DNA from 3 places in the Amycolatopsis sp. VC5-11 genome. Region 2 is predicted to be linked to each of the others. Evidence: riboswitches for the same ligand, from Rfam matches in the RefSeq annotation. Region 2 holds a riboswitch; each other region holds the start of a gene.

Region 1 (5,977 bases), on a different contig from region 2:
GGTGGGTCCTGAACCGAGTGTGGTGCGGGCTGGCGTCATGGGCGGCATCGGCCTGCTCGCGCTGGCTCTGGGGCGGCGTGGTTCAGCGTTGCCCGCATTGGCCTTCGCCGTGTGCGTACTGGTGGCGTGGGATCCGACGATGGCGGGCAATTTCGGTTTCGCCCTCTCGGTTCTCGCCACGGCAGGGCTGGTGCTGTTCGCGCCGCGCTGGGCAGATTCGTTGGTACGGCGGGGAGTCCCGCCCGGTTACGCCGAAGGGCTAGCCGTGCCGCTAGCCGCGTTCGTGGTCACCGCTCCCGTCATCGCCGGAATGGCGGGCACGGTCAGCCTGGTTTCGGTCGTGACCAATGTTCTTGCGGCACCAGTGGTCGCGCCGGTCACCGTGCTGGGAGTGCTGGCAACGGTCGTCGGCCCGTGGTGGCCAGGTGCGGGGCATCTGCTGATCCATCTAGCGGATCCGGAAGCCCGATGGCTGATCACCGTCGCCCGGCATGGCGCGAGAGCGCCGGGCGCGGCGCTCTCGTGGCCCGGAGGCTGGTGGGGAGGATTGTGCGCGGCGGTCCTGCTGGTCGCAATCGTGGTGGCGGCGCGGTTTCGCCGGCTGCGGCTGCTAGTGGCGATCGGACTGGTCGTCGTGCTGCTGACAGTCGTGCCGGCCAAAGTCTTGGTGCCTGGCTGGCCGCCGGACGGCTGGGCGATGGTGGAATGCGATGTCGGACAAGGAGATGCGGTCGTCCTGGCCACGGCCGAGCCTGGTCGCGCCGTGGTCGTCGACACCGGGCCGGAGCCAGGGCCGGTCGATGAATGCCTGCGGAGGCTGGGCGTCGAACGGGTGCCGTTGCTTGTGCTGAGTCACCTGCACGCGGACCACATCGGCGGTCTCGCCTCGGTATTCGACGGACGGGCGGTCGGGGCGATCGCGGTAGGGCCAGGGCGTGCGCCCGCGTGGGCGTGGCAGTCGGTCTCCGGCGAAGCGCGGCGTCGCGGCGTGCCACTGGTGCAGTTGAGCGACGGGCAGCGGCTGGAGTGGCCGGGGCTGTCGCTTGAGGTGATCGGTCCGCGCTACGCCACTACCCGTGCACCGGCGTTGCAGGACGGCACGATGATCAACAACAGTTCGGTCGTCCTGCGCGCCGACACCGCGGCTGGCCGGGTTCTGCTGACCGGAGACGTCGAGCTGGCGGCGCAGGCGGATCTGCTTGCCGAGGGCGTCGACCTGCGGGCAGACGTCCTGAAGGTGCCGCATCACGGGTCGAGGTATTCGCTGCCGCAGTTTCTCGCGGCGGTGCGGCCGCGCACGGCGCTGATCAGTGTCGGCGCGGGCAACGGATACGGACATCCGAGCAAGTCCACAGTGGACGTTCTCGGAACGATGGGAGTGCTGGTCACCCGGACCGATATCGACGGGGACACCGCCGTTCTGCCCGGAGGAAGCGGACCGGCGGTGGTGCGCCGGGGCGAGCCGCGGGGTCCGCCGCGGTAGTGCGGCGGACCCCGGGCCGGTGCGTCAGTAGCCGAGTGCCTTGGCGACGGCCGCGGCGGACGGCGGCACGGTGGCCTTCGGGCCGATGTGGTTCTCGACCGCGTCGAGGGTCTTGAGGCCGTCGCCGGTGATGAGGAGGACGGTTTCCGCGTCCGGGTCGAGCTTGCCGGTTTCGACGAGCTTCTTCGCGGTCGCCACGGTGACGCCGCCCGCGGTCTCGGTGAAGATGCCTTCGGTGCGCGCGAGCAGCCGAATGCCTTCGACGACCTCTTCGTCGGTGACGTCCTCGATCGCGCCGCCGGTGCGGTTGACCACGTCGAGCACGTACGGGCCGTCGGCCGGGTTGCCGATCGCGAGCGAACGGGCGATGGTGTCCGGCTTCACCGGCTGGACCACGTCGTGGCCGTTGCGGTACGCGGTGGAGACCGGCGAGCAGCCCGTGGCCTGCGCGCCGAACACCTTGTACGGGCTGGCGTCCACGAGACCGAGCTGGCCCAGCTCGCGGAAACCCTTGTCCACCTTGGTGAGCTGGGAACCGGAGGCGATCGGCACGACGATCTGCTCGGGGATGCGCCAGCCGAGCTGCTCGGCGACCTCGTAGGCGAGCGTCTTCGAGCCCTCGGAGTAGTACGGGCGGACGTTGACGTTCACGAACGCCCACTTCGGGTGCTCGCCGGCCAGTTCGGTGGCGAGCCGGTTCACGTCGTCGTAGTTGCCGTCGACGGCGATCAGGTCGCCGTCGTAGACCGCGGTGGTGAGGATCTTCGCGCGTTCGAGGTTCTTCGGGATCAGCACGACCGACCGCCAGCCGGCGCGGGCCGCCGCGGCGGCGGTCGCGTTGGCCAGATTGCCGGTCGAGGGACACGCCAGGACCTCGAAACCGAACTCGCGGGCGGCCGCGAGCGCGACGGCGACCACGCGGTCCTTGAACGAGTGCGTCGGGTTGCCGGTGTCGTCCTTGACCCACACGCGCTTGAGGCCGAGCTCCTTCGCGAGCCGGTCGGCGCGCACGAGCCGGGTGCAGCCGGGTTCGGTGTTCGGGGTCTCCTCGACGGTCGAGGGGACGGGAAGGAGCTTCTTGTAGCGCCAGATGTTGCGCGGGCCCGACTCGATGTCCTCGCGGCGGACGCGGCCGAAGTCGTAGGCGACCTCGAGCGGCGAGAAGTCGTCGACGGAGACGAATTCCGGAGCGAGCGGCTGCCGGTGCCCTTCTTCCTTCGACACCAGTTCGACGGCCGGACCGAGGTCGATCGTCTTATTGGCGGAGGTGGCGCTGAGGGCTGCAGTCATCGCGAGGTTCCTTTCCTCATCTGCCCCGCCGAAGCGGGCCGGAATTGGCACCGTGGTCGTCAGCTACCCCGCGATCGCGGGATGACAGGCTGTACGCCGGTTGCCGGGGCTTCGTCGGGCCGTTCCCTCTGCCCCTCTGGATGAGCGGTATTCGGTTGTCGGAGCGCCGGTGGGCGCGTCCTCGGCTACACCGTACGACATCCCGATCAGCTCGTGCCACGGAGGCGGCCCACATCACCGGAGCGGGCGGCCCGGCGGCCGGGTGAGAAGATGGCCGGGTGACCACCGCACCCGCGCCGCTGCACCTCGTCACGGGCGAGGAAGAACTGCTCATCGAACGGGCTGTGCGAGCGTCCCTCGACGCGGCCAAAGCCGCGGACCCGACGGCCGACCTCACGCGCATGCGGGTGTCCGATCTCACACCGCCTGTGCTGGCCGAGCTGGTGAGCCCGTCGCTGTTCGCCGAGGGGCGCGTGATCGTGCTCGAGTCGGCGCAGGACATCTCGCAGGAGCTTTCCGACGCGGTCCTCGCGTACGTGAAAGCGCCTGCCGACGGCATCGTCCTCGTGGTCGTGCACAGCGGCGGCGGGCGGAGCAAAGCCGCCAAGGCGCTGCCGGGCGCGTTGAAAAAAGCGGGCGCGGAAATCACCGAATGCCCGAAGCTCACCAAACCGGCCGAGCGCGAGGCGTTCGTCCGCAACGAGGTGCGCCGCGCGGGCGGCAAGATCGACGCCGCGGGCCTGATGGCACTGCTCGACTCGGTCGGCTCGGACCTGCGCGAACTGTCCTCGGCGGCGACGCAGCTGGTCGCCGACACCGGGGGAGTCGTCGACGAGCGGGCGGTCCGCCGTTACCACACCGGACGCGCCGACGTGACCGGCTTCGCGGTGGCGGAGAAGGCCGTCGCGGGCGACCGGGCCGCCGCGATGGAGTCGCTGCAGTGGGCGATGCAGCTGGGCGTCCCGCACGTCCTGATCGCCGACGCGCTGGCCGACGCGGTTCGCACGATCGCTCGCGTGTCCGCGGCCGGGCGCGGCAACCCGAACCAGATGGCGGGCGAACTCGGCATGCCGCCGTGGAAGATCCGCAAGGCGCAAGGGCAGTCCCGCGGCTGGGGCCAGGACGGCCTGGCGACCGCGATGCGCGTCGTGGCGCGGCTGAACGCCGAGGTCAAGGGCGCGGCGGCCGACGCGAACTACGCGCTGCAGCGCGCGGTCCTCGACGTGGTCGCGGCCAAGGGCGACCGCTGACGTCCCAGTTCCGGGAACGCCTTGAGGACAGCCAGGCCGGTCCCCAGGACACGGAAAAGGCCCGGCAGCCGAAGCCGCCGGGCCTTCCGGAAAGACTGCGCTCAGAGCTGGTTCGCGCGCTTCGCGAGAGCCGACTTCTTGTTCGCGGCCTGGTTGGCGTGGATGACGCCCTTGGTGACGGCCTTGTCGAGCTTGCGAGCGGCGTCGCGCTGCAGTTCGAGGGCCTTGTCCTTGTCACCGGCTTCGGCGGCCTCGCGGAACTTGCGGATCGCGGTCTTCACCGAGGACCGGATCGCCAGGTTGCGCTGCCGCGCCTTCTCGTTCGTCGTGATGCGCTTGACCTGCGACTTGATGTTGGCCATGGAGGCGTTCCTCTTTCACTCGGTGAAGGTCGTTGCCGCGTTCGTGTGGCTCCGGATCAGTCCCGAGGGACTGCCGGGTTTCCTCCCTGACGGAATGCCGCACGGCAACAGTCGAAAATCTTAACAGCCCTGTTCGCGGCGTTGTCGACGGCCCCGGAGCAGGTAAACGTTCGGCATCGCGGCCCCGTCTCGGTTACGGTGGGGTCCGGTAGTGCCTAGGGTTCCGTCGCCTGCCCGTGGTCCCGCAGAGCGGGTCGCGAAGACAACGAGGGCGGGCGGGCCTGGTCCGAGCGGCACCTTCGGCGGGAGACAGAGCCCCGCCGTTCATCTGACGGGACAAAAGCCTGGAGGACCCGGTCTTCAGCGTGCGCTGAATACCTGAAGGGGTCCGGATGAACACCACAGCCCTCGCCATGGTCCTCGTCGCCGCGGTCGTGCACGCCGTGTGGAACCTTGCCGCCAAACGGGTTTCCGGCGGCCCGCGGTTCGTCTGGCTGTACTACACGGTCTCCGCGGCGGCGATGCTCCCGGTGATCGCGGTCGCGCTGGCCGTCGAACCGGAACGTCCACAGTGGACCTGGCTGCTCGCCGCCGCGGGCACCGCGGTCCTGCACGTGGCGTACGGGATCGTGCTGCAGCGCGGATACGAGGTCGGCGACCTGTCCATCGTCTACCCGCTGGCTCGCGGGACCGGGCCGCTGGTGTCGGTGCTCGTGGCCGTCACGGTCCTGGGCGAACGGCCGGGCGTGCTCGGGCTGATCGGGGCGTTCCTCGTCGTCGCGGGCGTCCTGGTGATCAGCCTCGGCGGCGGCACCGGCAACGCCCGGGCCCGCCGCGCGGGGGTGTTCTACGGCGTCGCGACCGGCGTCGTCATCGCCGCTTACACGCTCTGGGACGCGCACTCGGTCACGTCGCTCGGCGTGCCTCCGCTCGTCTACTTCGGCGGCGGCGCGATCGGTCAGAGCATCCTGCTCGCGCCGACCGCGGCGCGCGGCCGGTCGGAGATCAAGCGGCTGTGGCGCGACCACCGGCGGGAGGTGCTGATCGTCGGACTCGCCTCGCCGGCCAGCTACTTGCTGGTCCTGTACGCCCTGCGGATCGCGCCGGTCAGCCTGGTCGCGCCGGCGCGCGAGCTGTCGATCGTCTTCGGCGGGGTCGCCGCCTGGCTCGTGCTCCGCGAGCGCAACGCGGTCCGCCGCCTCGCCGGATCGCTGGTCGTGCTGGCCGGGATCGCTGCGATTGCGGTCGCCTGAGCCGCTCGGGTAGGCAGGAACCATGGACGTACTGAGCAGCCGGGTGCTGATCCACCCCCGCGACCACGAGGTGTCCACCGCGTTCTACCGCGACGCTCTCGGCCTCGCGATCGAGCGCGAGTTCCCCGGCGGCACGCGGTTTTTCGCCGGCGGCGGGTCGATCGAGGTGGTCGGCACGGGCGAGGAGGGGCCCGGTCCGGACGTCAATCTGTTCCTGCAGGTCCGCGATCTCCCCGCGACGCTGGCCGAACTGGCCGGACGCGGGGTCGAACCGGTGCGTGAAGCCCGGCGCGAGCCGTGGGGCACCGACGAGGCGTGGATCGCCGACCCGGACGGGCT
Region 2 (5,977 bases):
GTGTCACAACGGGTTGCACGGATTGCGACATTCGAGACCGCGCATTCGTCCACCTGATGAGTGACGCAAGTCACGACACTCCGGGGGGTGTTTGCGCAACCTGCCGACACCCGTTACTGTCCCGTGATCGTGCCGGTCGGTACCGCGCAGCGGAACCGGCTGATACGCCCACCAGTCACGTCAGTGCACGTCGGGGAAGCGGAACCGGGGTTGGTACGACCTGGGACCGTGACGATGGCGCTGGCTGGGGGTGTCGGACTTGAGAGGCGCGCCCGAGGGTGCGTCGCGAACGAAGGACGACGCGCGAGGTACGCGCGATGTCTTGGGAAAGGGAACGACCCGGTGACTGGTAGTCGGCAGGATGATTCGCGTCTTGACGCGGGTTCGGCGTATTTCTCCTCCTCCGAGTCCTCGGTGGCCGTGCTCGACCGCGAGCTCGAGGACACCGCCTACGGGCAGCTTGACTTCTCCGACGAGCTCCGCGTGACCGAGCAGGACGTGCTCGCCGCGCTGGGGCCGGACGCCGACCTGCTGATGTCGGAAATCGACGTCGACGTCGACGAGCTGATCCGGCTCATCAACGCGGAAACCACGATGCTTCCGCCGCTCGTTCTCCCGGACGAGGTCGAGCAGGACCGCACCGCCTCCCCGCAGGCCAAGAAGGCCGCGGTCGAGGAAGGGCTGCGCGAGGCGACCAAGACCTGGAAGCGCCGCTTCCTCAAGGGTGCCGTGCTCTCGCTGCTGGTCACCGTCGGCGGTGGCGGCGCGGCGGCGCTCGCGATGAACAAGAGCATCACCGTCGACGTCGACGGCCACCAGCAGACCGTGCACAGCTTCGGCGGCACCGTCGGCGACGTGCTCAAGGACGCGGGCCTCTCGGTCGGCGAGCACGACGCGCTTTCGCCCTCGCCGCAGGCGGCGGTCGGCGACGGCGGCGTCATCAAGCTCGAGCGCGGCCGTCAGCTGAACCTCGTCGTGGACGGCGTGTCCCGGCCCTCTTGGGTCCGCGCGACCACGCTCGGCGAGGCCATGAACCAGCTCGGCATGGGCAGCATGCTTTCCCAGGGCGCGTGGACGTCGATGCCGTCGTCCGGCGAACTGCCGCTGGAGGGCTCGACCGTCCAGGTCAAGACCCTCAAGCACATCACGCTTTTCGACGGCACCAACGCGCCGCGCAAGGTGGACACCACCGCGGTGACCACCAAGGAGCTCGCCTCCGACCTCAAGCTGAACCTCGGCCCGGACGACGCGATCGAGGGCGGTCTCGACGTCAGCCTGAAGAACGGCGCCGAGGTCCACGTCAGCCGCATGGGCGTGTCGATGGTCAACCAGGAAGAGACCATCGACCCCGAGGTGCAGAAGGTCGACGACCCGACGCAGCTGCAGGGCCAGCAGAGCGTCGAGGACCCGGGCACGCCGGGCAAGAAGCTGGTGACCTACAAGGTCACGAAGAAAAACGGCGAAGAGATCGCGCGCGAGCACGTCTCGGAGAAGGTCCTCGTCGAGGCCAAGGCCAAGATCATCAAGGTCGGCACCAAGAAGCCGCCGGCCCCGGCCATCGGCGACACCGGCGCGTGGGACCGCATCGCGCAGTGCGAGTCGGGCGGCAACTGGTCGATCAACACCGGCAACGGCTACTACGGCGGCCTGCAGTTCGACCGGCAGACCTGGAACGCCTACGGCGGCCAGCAGTACGCCCCCACCGCCGACAAGGCGACCCGCGAGCAGCAGATCGCGATCGCCGAGAAGGTGCGCGACGCCCGCGGCGGCTACAGCGCCTGGGGCTGCGGCTACAAAGCCTGAGTTACGCTCCGATTTTCCGGCAGGCGGCCGGGAGCCTCGCGCTCCCGGCCGCCTGTTTTCGTCCGCCGCGCCGCCGCTGGGTAGGCTCGTCCGGTGGTGGAACTGCTGGGGCCTGCCGAAATCCGCGGGCTGGCCGACGAACTCGACGTCCGGCCCACGAAGAAACTCGGGCAGAACTTCGTGCACGACCCCAACACGGTCCGCCGCATCGTCGAACTCGGCGGCGTGCAGCCGGGGGACGTCGTCCTGGAGGTCGGACCCGGTCTCGGCTCGCTGACGCTCGGCCTGCTGGCCGCGGGCGCTCAGGTCGTCGCTGTGGAGATCGATCCGGTGCTGGCCGCCCGCCTGCCCCGCACAGTCGCCGAGCGCGCGCCTGAGGCCGCGGACCGGCTGACCGTCGTCGGCGCCGACGCGCTCCGGGTGCGGGCGGCTGATCTGCCCGCTGAGCCGGTGTCGATCGTCGCGAACCTGCCGTACAACGTCGCGGTGCCGGTGGTGCTGCACCTGCTGGCCGAGCTGCCGTCGCTGCGCAGCGGGCTCGTCATGGTCCAGACCGAGGTCGCCGACCGGATGGCGGCCGGGCCAGGGAGCCGCACTTACGGCGTGCCGAGCGTGAAGCTCGCTTGGTACGGGCCCGCGCGCAAGGTGGCCGCCGTGCCGCGCGCGGTGTTCTGGCCGGTGCCGAACGTCGATTCCGCTCTGGTCTCGTTCACCCGGACCGACCCGGTTTCCGGAGTGGATCGGGCCCGGCTGTTCGCGGTGGTCGACGCGGCGTTCTCCCAGCGGCGCAAGACATTGCGGGCCGCGCTGGCCGGGTGGGCTGGTTCCGCCGAGCGGGCTGGCGAGTTGCTCGCCGAGGCGGGGATCGACCCGAAGACGCGCGGGGAGCAGTTGGACGTGCACGCTTTCGCGCGGATCGCGGCTGCCGGAATGTGACCCACCTCCCCCAGGGTGCTCGCCTTGCGACTTCCAACGGCGGCGTCGGAGCAGGTATTCCCTGGTTTCGCTGCGTTCTTCGATGATCTTGTGTCGTCGCTGATTGTGGGTCATCCACAGCTGCCTGGCTACGCTTGGTGATCACGCGAGCACGGCTGAAACAGCCTTCCATCTGTGACGAGCAGCTCGGCATTCGGGGGAGTCCGACTGCTCCACGCCCGGGATTGTTCCGCAGGGCTGACCCGAGGTGCTTCGCTTCGCTGACCTATCTCGGCTCGGTCGAGACCCCGGTGCGCCGAGCGTTGAGCCCCGCGAACCATCACCCCTTGACAACGAGAAAACTCTTGTTCCACAAAGATCCTTGATCGTCCACAGTGGAACGAACCCGTTCGCCGCCGGTGCTCGTGGCGAGCGTTTCGCAGGTCGAGGCACTGTTCGGCGGCCGAGGTTCCGGGCTTCCGGTTTTTGGACGCGGTGTTCCGGTATGCGGGCACCACCAGACGTGTGATCTGCACCAACGCGCTTGCGTTCAGCCAATGGGATCGGCTTTACTCGAAAGCGTCCATCCCGAGCGACTGAGAGACCTGGCTCGCCGAAGTCGCAGCAACCACCCTCCGCAGGGCAGGTGCTACCGCCAGGACCGATGGAGGCTGTTTTCGATGAAGAGGGTCACCCGCCCGCTCCTGCTGACCCGCCGGCGCGTAGTCGACGAAGGTCGCCGCTCGGTATGTGCGTGTCAACGCTCCATGGCCATCGCCTGATCGTTTTTTCCGCAGTTTCTTGCGCCGTCCACAGTGGACGGTAATTCGATGACGCCTGGCGCGCCCGGAATCGGTGCCGCGCCTCGTTTGCCTGGAGCCCTTTCGTGATCACTGTCGAAAACGTGTCCAAGTCCTTTCCCTTCCACGGAAATCGGGTCGCCGCGCTGCGCGACGTGAGTGTCGACGTGCAAGCCGGTTCGCTGTTCGGGGTCGTGGGTCCGTCCGGTTCCGGCAAGTCGACCCTCGCCCGTTGCATCGCGCTGCAGGAGCGCCCTGACCGCGGCGTCGTGCGGCTCGACGGCCTCAACACCGCGACGCTCGACGGCAAGCGGCTGCGGGAGATCCGCCGCCAGCTGGGTGTCGTCGGGACCAAGCCGGAGCTGATCGCCGAGCGCACCATCGCGGGCAACATCGCCAGCCCGCTGGAGCAGCTCGGCGTCGACGGCCCGCAGCGGCGCAGCCGGGTCGGCTCGCTGCTCGACCTCGTCGGCCTCACCGCCCGCGCCGGGCAGAAGCCGGAAGAACTCACCGACGGCCAGCTCCGCCGGGTCGCGGTCGCCAGGGCGCTCGCCGCCGGACCGGCCGTGCTGCTCGCGGACGACCCGACCGCCGGGATCGCGGCCGAGGACGCGGGCGCGGTGCTCGCCGTGCTCGACCGCGCGCGGGCCGAGCTGGGCGTGACGGTCGTCGTCACCACGCCGGACGCGGACGTCGTCCGCCGGGTCTGCGACGACGTCGCGGTGCTCGACAACGGCGCGATCGTCGAGCGCGGCACGGTGCTCGACCTCATCTCGACGCCGGACAGCTGGACCGCGCAAGCGGTGCTGCCGTCGGTCGAGACCTCGCGTGCCCAGTCCGCGAAGTACGACCGCGCGGTCGACGTCGTGCTGATCGGTTTCGCTTCGGTGGGCGCCCTGCTGCCCGAGGCGGCCAGCCGGTTCGACGTGGAGCTCGCCACCATCGGCGGCGGCCTCACCCGCATCGGGGACACCCCGATCGCCCGGTTCCGCCTCGGCGTCCGCGGCGAGCGGGCCGACGCCGCGCTGTCCTGGATCTCCGACCGGGGTGCGCACGTGAGCCAGCCGGCTCGCGGTCCGCAGAGCGTCGTCGCCGCCTGATTTCCTTTTAACTGAGCGGTTTTCCGAGGGCCGTCCCATGCGATGGGGGCGGCCCTCGCCGCGTTCGCGGGACGCGTCGCCCGAGAAATCAGGTCGCCGGGTCAAAGTTTCAGGACAAGTGTCCTGAATTCTGTCCATTGTGGTCGTTCCGGCGCAGGATCTCCGCCAGCTCCGGATCCGCGTGCGCCTCGGCGGTCTGTTTCCACTTCGCCGCGAGGGCGGCGAACGGCACCGGGTTGCCGAGGGATTCGGCTCGCTCCAGGGTTTCGACCAGTTCGCCGACGAATGTCCGTACCTCTTCCGCGGACAGGTACCGCGCCCACGGGAACGCGGCGGGCAGCGCCTCGGCGGCGAGCGCAGCGGTCTCGGCGCTGCGGCGCATCAGTTCCGCGAGGATCGTGACGGTCGCCGAAAACCCGGCCGCCGCCTGTTCGGCGCGCTCGGCGGTCACGAGCAGCAGATCGGGTTTGTCCTTCTCCCGTCGGCGAATCCGGACCGAACGGGTCGGCGAACTTTCGAGCCGGTCGGTGACCCGGCGCGGGTGCAGGGACAGCTCGGACAGGTTGACCTCCGGCGCGCGCATAGTTCCAAAGTAGTTCCAAATTAGTCCGGATGGCCACTCCGGAGCGACGGTTGGGGGAACTTCCGTGCCGACGTTTTCTCCTGGCGACACCTGGTCAGCGCCAGCCACGTAGGCTGGACGGGTGCTCGCCGTCGTACCACCACCAGTCACCGTCCGGGTCCCGGCCAAGGTCAACCTGCACCTGGCCGTCGGCGACCTGCGGGCGGACGGGTTCCACGAGCTGGTCACCGTCTTCCAGGCGCTTTCGCTCACCGACGAGGTGACCGTCGCCGCCACCGACGAGCCAGGGCTCGAGGTGTACGGCGAGGGGGAGCGCACGGTGCCCACCGACGGCGCCAACCTCGCCTGGCGCGCGGCGCGCGAGCTGGCCTCCTACGCCGGACGGCCGGACGCGGATGAGCCGAAGGTGCGAATCGTGCTGCGCAAGGGCATTCCGGTCGCCGGCGGCATGGCGGGCGGGAGCGCGGACGCGGCGGCGGCGCTGGTCGGGCTCTCGTCGCTCTGGAAGCTCGACATCACCCGCGACGAGCTGGCCACCATCGCCGGCCGGCTGGGCAGTGACGTGCCCTTCGCGCTGTACGGCGGCACTGCGCTCGGCACCGGCCGCGGCGAGCAGCTCGTTCCGGTGCTCGCTCGCCACACGTTCCACTGGGTGCTCGCCTTCGACGAGGAAGGCCTGTCCACGCCCAAGGTGTTCGGCGAACTCGACCGGCTGCGCGCCGACGGCAAACCGCCGCGGATCGGGTCGCACACGCCGGTCGTGGAGGCGCTCGCGT
Region 3 (5,977 bases), on a different contig from region 2:
CCACCACCATCACCCCGGTGGTGCCCGCGTCGAGCCGGTGCACGACGCCCTGTCGTTCGGCCGCGCCGGAGGTCGAGATGCGCAGCCCGGACGCGGCGAGTCCGCCGACGACCGTCGGGCCGGTCCAGCCGGGGCTGGGGTGCACGGCGACGCCGACCGGTTTCGAAATCACCACGATGTCGTCGTCATCGTGCAGGATCTTCATGCCTTCGACCGGCTCCGCGACGATTTCCGCCGCACGTTCCGGTTCCGGCAGCGTCACCTCGAGCAGCCCGCCCGCGGACAGCCGGTCCGATTTGCCCGCCGGACGGCCGTCGAGGAGGACGTCGCCAGCCGCGGCGAGGTCCGCGACCGCGGTGCGGGACAGGCCGAGCAGTTTGGCGAGCCCGGCGTCGACGCGCATCCCGTCGAGCCCGTCGGGGACGGGCAGCATGCGCGCGCTCACTCGGAGTCCTTCTTCTTGCCGCGGGTGGAGGTGCCGTCGTAGTCCTTGCCGAGCAGGGACAGCAGCACGATCAGCGCGCCGCCGACGCAGATCGCGGAGTCGGCGATGTTGAAGATCGCGAAACCCTGGCCGTTGGGCGCGAACGCGGAGATGAAGTCGACGACGTGGCCGCGCAGCGGTCCGGGCTCGCGGAAGAACCGGTCGGTCAGGTTGCCGAGCGCGCCGGCGAGCACGAGCCCGAGGCCGATCGCCCAGCCGACCGAGCGCAGCCTGCGCGAGATCCACACGATCGCGATCACGACGCCGATCGCGACCAGCGCGAGCACCCACGTCATGCCGGTCGCCATCGAGAACGCGGCGCCCGGGTTGCGGATGACCTGCAGGTAGATCAGCCCGCCGAGGATCGGCTTGGGCTCCTTGCCCTCGAGGTTCGCGACCACGAGGTTCTTCGTGATCAGGTCGATCGCCCACAGCAGCGCCGCGACCGCGAACACCACCCAGACCCGCCGCTTGGGCAGCGGCGCGCCGTCCCCGGCGGCCTCCTGCTCAGGCGGTTCCGCAGACGGCTCGACCTCGGACTCGGACGGCGAAGGATCGGTGCTCACACCCCCATTGTCCACAACCGCGCCCGAGCAGGTCACAGCGGCCGAATTCAGTCGCCCCGGAGGCCCCTCGCCCGCCATCATCGCTGCCATGCCCGCCGAGATCCCCGCCCCCGCCGCGGCCGCGGCCTGGATCGCCCTCGACCTCTCCCCCACGAGCGACCTCCCGCTCTGGGCCGCCCACTGGCTGGCCGACGGCGAGGACGGCGAGCACCTGCGCCACCTGGCCGGGCTGTCCCGCAGCGAACCACGGGAAATCCACGACGTGCAGGAGGCGGCCTTAGCCGACTGCCGCACGCCCATTCCCGCTGTGGCCGACGCAGCCGAAGCCGCGTTCACTCATCTGGCCCGGCTGTTCCTCAGCGGCGACCTCACCGAGCGCGGCCTGTTGAACGACCTGCACGCGGACTGTGTTTGATGGCGTCGGCTCCGCCGCCGCGGCGGGATCGCCCTTAAGCCGACGTTTGGGCTGAGCGACGCGAGGGGCCTTCGGCCTGTCACGCCGCTCAGCCCAAACGTCGGCGCGATCCCGCGTTGTGGTCACGTTTCCTGTCGCGCCAGTCCCAGCACCAGCCCTGTCAGGCGCAGAACGGCGGCAGCTCCCGCGGGTCCCCGACCGGTGCCCACCGCCCGTCCACCTTCGCGTACTCCCACCGGGCTCCCCGGGCCACGATCTGCCGCAGCGCCAGCACCAAGCGGTCGACGTGTTCCTCGGTGCTCCCCAGCCCGAGGCTCACCCGGACCGCCTGCTGGCCCTGGCTTCCGGCTTCCCGGATCAGCCGCCGGGCGGCCACGTGCGCGCAGAACGCCCCGTCCCGCACGCCGATTCCGTACTCGGCCGACAGCACCGCGGCCAGCCATCCGGGCTCGAACCCGTCGACCACGAAGCTCACCGTGCCGACCCGGTCCACCGGCGCGTCGAAGAACCGCAGCTCGGCGAACCCCGGCAAGCTCTCAAGCCCCTTGCGCAACCGCTCCAGCAACGCGGCTTCGTGCGAACCCACGGCATCCCACTGAGCTGCCAGCTGCTCGCAAGCCACCCCGAGCGCATACACGCCAACGGTATTCGGCGATCCGGCCTCGTGCCGTTCTTCGCCGCTGTTCCACACCACGGCTTCCTCGGTCACCAGCTTCGTAGCGCCACCACCGGCCAGGTACGGCTCGGCCGCCCGCAACCAGTCGCTGCGCCCGATCAGCGCACCAGCCCCGAAGGGCGCGTACAGCTTGTGCCCGGACAGCGCGACATAGTCAACATCCAGCTCCCGCAACGAAATCTGCCGGTGCGGAGCGAGCTGTGCGGCGTCGAGGGCCACCCGGGCGCCGTGTTTCCGGGCCACCGCAGCGATCTCGGCCACCGGCAGCAGCTCACCGGTCACATTGGACGCACCGGCGACGACGACCAACCGCGGCCCCTGCGGGCATTCCGCGAGCGCTTCGTCCACAACGGACACTGCGGCGAGCCGGGTCCGCGGCAGCTGCACGCGCCGGACGTTCGGGCCGCGCCACGGCAGCAGGGCCGCGTGGTGCTCGCTGTCGAACACCACCACGGAAGTCTTGCGCGGCAACGCTTTCGCCAGCAGGTTGAACGCGTCAGTGGTGTTGCGGGTGAAAATCACCGAGTCGCCGTTGCGCGCGTCCACGAACCGGCGCAGCACGTCGCGCGTCCGCTCGTACAGCCGCGTCGAGACCTGCGAAGCGAAACCCGCGCCGCGATGCACGCTGGCGTACCAGGGAAGGAACTCGTCGACCGCCGAACGCACCGCGTCCAGACACGGCGCGCTCGCCGCGTGGTCGAGGTTGGCGTAACCGATGTCGCCGCCGGTGACCAGCGGGACCCGCAGCGTCGCACCGGCGACAGCGGGAACGGCAGCGGCAACAGTTTCCGTGGACCGGTCGAGTGCGAGAGTCATGACGACGCCTCCTCGGCGTTCCGGGGGACCCCCGGCGAGGGGCCCGCGCTTGCCCGCCGCACTGCGCGACCGGCCTGGTCCTCACCCGGGGCACCCCACCGCGGTAGGAGGGTTGCCGGCCAGCAAGCCGGGGCTTCGCGCTGGCACTCATGACCTGAAACCGAAGATAGCGGACGACCCCCGGGAGAAACCAGACCCGTCTCGTGATCTGAGACGGCAGTCACAGGGCGTGTCCACAAAGGACAGAAAAGATCAGGCTCCGGATTCCCCGTGCCAGCGGGCGAGGCGGCCGGCCCGGTCGACAGCCCGGATGCGCCGTTCGGTCGCGTCGCGGTCGGCGGCGGTCGTGACCACCAGAAGCTGGTCCTCGACCTGCAAGCGGCTCGTTTTCTGCGGCGTGAAGCCCGTCCCGCCGCGCACCACGAGACTGACCGTCGCCCCGGCGGGCAGCCGCAGCTCGGACAGGTACACGCCGTGCAGCTTCGACCCCTTCTGGATGCGCACCTGCAGCAGTTCGGCGCCGAGCTCGTCGAGCGGGGCGGCGTCGACCTCGATCTCGTGCGCCTGCGTCGCCTTCGCCAGCCCGAGGATCCGCGCGAGCGGGCTGAGCGTCGCGCCCTGCAGCACCGTGAGCACGATGACGAGCACGAAAACCGCGTCCACGAGCCGTTGCGCGCCGGGCACGCCTTCGGACAGCGGGATCATCGCGAGCACGATCGGCACCGCACCGCGCAACCCCGCCCAGGACAGGAACGCCTGATCCCGCCACGGCAAGCGGAACGGCAGCAGCGACAGGACCACCGACAGCGGCCGGGCGAGCAGCAGCACCACCGCGCCCGCGACGAGGCCGGGGATGAGCGTTTCGAGCAGCCGGGTCGGCGACGCGAACAGGCCGAGCAAGACGAACAGCCCGATCTGCGCGAGCCAGCCGAGCCCTTCGGCGAACGACAGGGTGTCCGACCGGTGCGGGAGCTTGGAATTCCCCAGCACCAGGCCGGCGACGTAGGTGGCGAGCAGGCCGGACGCGTGCGCCAGCTGACCCGAGGAGTACGCGAGCACGCACACCGCGACCGTGGCGAGCGGGTAGAGACCGGTCGCCGGGAGCGCGGCCCGGCGCAGCGCCTGCGCGCCCAGCCAGCCGAACGCGAGGCCGAGCACGAGGCCGGTGAGCAGTTCGTAGACCACCAGCAGCGGCAGCGACCAGTCGACCGCCTCGCCGGACGCGAGCACGACGACCGCGATGTAGGCGGGCGCGTCGTTGATGCCGGATTCCAGTTCCAGCGCGCCGACGAGCCGTTTCCCGACCCCGGCCGTGCGCAGCACGGAGAACACCGCCGCCGCGTCGGTGGACGCGAGAACCGCGCCCCACAGCAGGGCGAGCCGCCAGTCGAGGCCGAGCAGCCAGTGCAATGCCGCGCCGGTGACCGCGATGCTGATCACCACGGCCACTGTGGACAGCAGGATTCCGGGCCCCAGCGAGGGTTTCACCGCGGACCAGCGCGTGGTGAGCCCGCCCTCGGTGAGGATCAGGACGAGCGCGGCGAGCCCGAGGGACTGGGTGAGCGCCGGATTGTCGAAGCGGATGCCGAACCCGGCTTCGCCGAGCACGACGCCGATCCCGAGATACAGCAGCAGCGACGGGAATCCGAGCCGGATGGACACCCGCACCGCGACGACCGAGACGACGAGAACCAGCGCTCCGACGCCCAGCACCAGGGGAAGCTCGTTCACCCTCCGCCTCCCTCCCGGTCGCCCGCAGGCGTCCAGAATAGTGAGGCAGTGTCCGGTTCCCGAGCGCGCACCACCGGTCCGGGGGACCTCGCCGGTGTGTTACGAAGCCTCGGCGGCACTCACCGTCGCGAGATCGACACCGAGCGCGGCGAACGGACCCCGCGCGCCCGGCAGGACGCGGACCGCGCGCTGCTGGTCCCGCGTCAGCCATCCCGCCTCGACCGCCCGCTCCAGCACCGCCGCCGGGACCGCGCCGGCCAGGTGCTCCCGCCGCTCTGTCCAATCCAGACAGTCGCGCAACAGCGGCCGCCGCGGCCGATCCGGCACCGCGACGCCGAGATCCGCCAGCACGTCGCGTCCGGAGTCGGTGAGCGCGAGCCCGTCCGACACGTCGATCAGGCCCCGCTCGACCATTCCGTCCCGCAAGGCGACGCCGAGGGTCCCGGCGAGATGGTCGTAGCAACTGCGCGCGAACGACAAACGCTGCACCCGCAACGAAGTCCGGAGCCCGGACGGCCGTTTCAGTTCGGCATGCTGCGCCAGATGCTCGATCAGCTCCGCGACCCGCGGGTTCGCGAGCCGCACGTACGCGTGCCGCCCCTGCTTCACCCGGGCGACGAACCCGGCCTCGGCCAGCCGCGTCACGTGCTCGCTGGCCGTAGACACCGCGATCCGCGCCGCGGCGGCCAGTTCGCCGACCGTCCAGGCCCGCCCGTCGAGCAGAGCGAGACACATGGTCGCGCGGCTCGGGTCGGCGAGCACGGCAGCGACCTCGGCCAATGCGACGGTTTCCATGTGCCCACGGTAGAGCGGGGACGCTTCGGCCGCGGCCGAAGCGAGGTTTTCTCGGCAGCCGCGGCGTGCGCCCTGGTTGCCGCGATGCGCGGCATCAGCCGGGCTTCGTGGCTTCTCCGCACCCGCCGACACGCATCGCGGCTCGCGGAACTGGCGCGGTCGCGAGGTCCGTGAAGGGCTCCTTGAGGGAATCAGATTCCCTCAAGGAGCCCTTCACGGACTTTCAACGGGAGAGGAACCCGCCGCACACCCGCGCTGCTGGGTCCCTACAGCGCGTCGAGGAACTTGGCGCCCAGCGAGACGGCCGGTTTGGAGTCGTTGGCTCCCTCCAGGAACACCGCGAACGCCAGGTCGCCGCGGTAGCCGACGAACCAGCCGTGTGCCTCCGCGCCGTCGCCGAACTGCGCGGTGCCGGTCTTGCCGAATACCGGGCCGGAGTGTGCCAGGCCGGTCGCCGTGCCGCCGGTGACGACCTCGCGCATCATCCCGCGCAG

The links. Region 2 has a riboswitch for S-adenosylmethionine ahead of WA670_RS43710 (ATP-binding cassette domain-containing protein). Riboswitches for the same ligand answer to the same signal wherever they lie in the genome.
Region 1: it holds a riboswitch for S-adenosylmethionine, as region 2 does, so the genes downstream of both, thrC (threonine synthase) here and WA670_RS43710 (ATP-binding cassette domain-containing protein) in region 2, are expected to answer to the same signal.
Region 3: it holds a riboswitch for S-adenosylmethionine, as region 2 does, so the genes downstream of both, WA670_RS39095 (aminotransferase class V-fold PLP-dependent enzyme) here and WA670_RS43710 (ATP-binding cassette domain-containing protein) in region 2, are expected to answer to the same signal.

Annotation. Positions count from the first base shown of each region.
Region 1 covers NZ_JBAGKF010000006.1:272,144-278,120, forward strand. Annotated here, with positions in the region: gene WA670_RS20795 (ComEC/Rec2 family competence protein) at 1-1,483, shown strand, start outside; gene thrC (threonine synthase) at 1,508-2,773, opposite strand; SAM riboswitch class I at 2,787-2,920, opposite strand; gene holA (DNA polymerase III subunit delta) at 3,052-4,023, shown strand; gene rpsT (30S ribosomal protein S20) at 4,125-4,385, opposite strand; gene WA670_RS20815 (DMT family transporter) at 4,778-5,638, shown strand; gene WA670_RS20820 (VOC family protein) at 5,661-5,977, shown strand, end outside.
Region 2 covers NZ_JBAGKF010000034.1:1,098-7,074, forward strand. Annotated here, with positions in the region: gene WA670_RS43700 (resuscitation-promoting factor) at 421-1,803, shown strand; gene rsmA (16S rRNA (adenine(1518)-N(6)/adenine(1519)-N(6))-dimethyltransferase RsmA) at 1,897-2,739, shown strand; SAM riboswitch class I at 3,299-3,389, shown strand; gene WA670_RS43710 (ATP-binding cassette domain-containing protein) at 3,605-4,618, shown strand; gene WA670_RS43715 (hypothetical protein) at 4,728-5,201, opposite strand; gene WA670_RS43720 (4-(cytidine 5'-diphospho)-2-C-methyl-D-erythritol kinase) at 5,323-5,977, shown strand, end outside.
Region 3 covers NZ_JBAGKF010000021.1:139,888-145,864, reverse strand. Annotated here, with positions in the region: gene WA670_RS39110 (RluA family pseudouridine synthase) at 1-445, opposite strand, end outside; gene lspA (signal peptidase II) at 442-1,050, opposite strand; gene WA670_RS39100 (hypothetical protein) at 1,139-1,465, shown strand; gene WA670_RS39095 (aminotransferase class V-fold PLP-dependent enzyme) at 1,626-2,957, opposite strand; SAM riboswitch class IV at 2,998-3,112, opposite strand; gene WA670_RS39090 (potassium/proton antiporter) at 3,210-4,688, opposite strand; gene WA670_RS39085 (ArsR/SmtB family transcription factor) at 4,788-5,483, opposite strand; gene WA670_RS39080 (penicillin-binding transpeptidase domain-containing protein) at 5,750-5,977, opposite strand, start outside.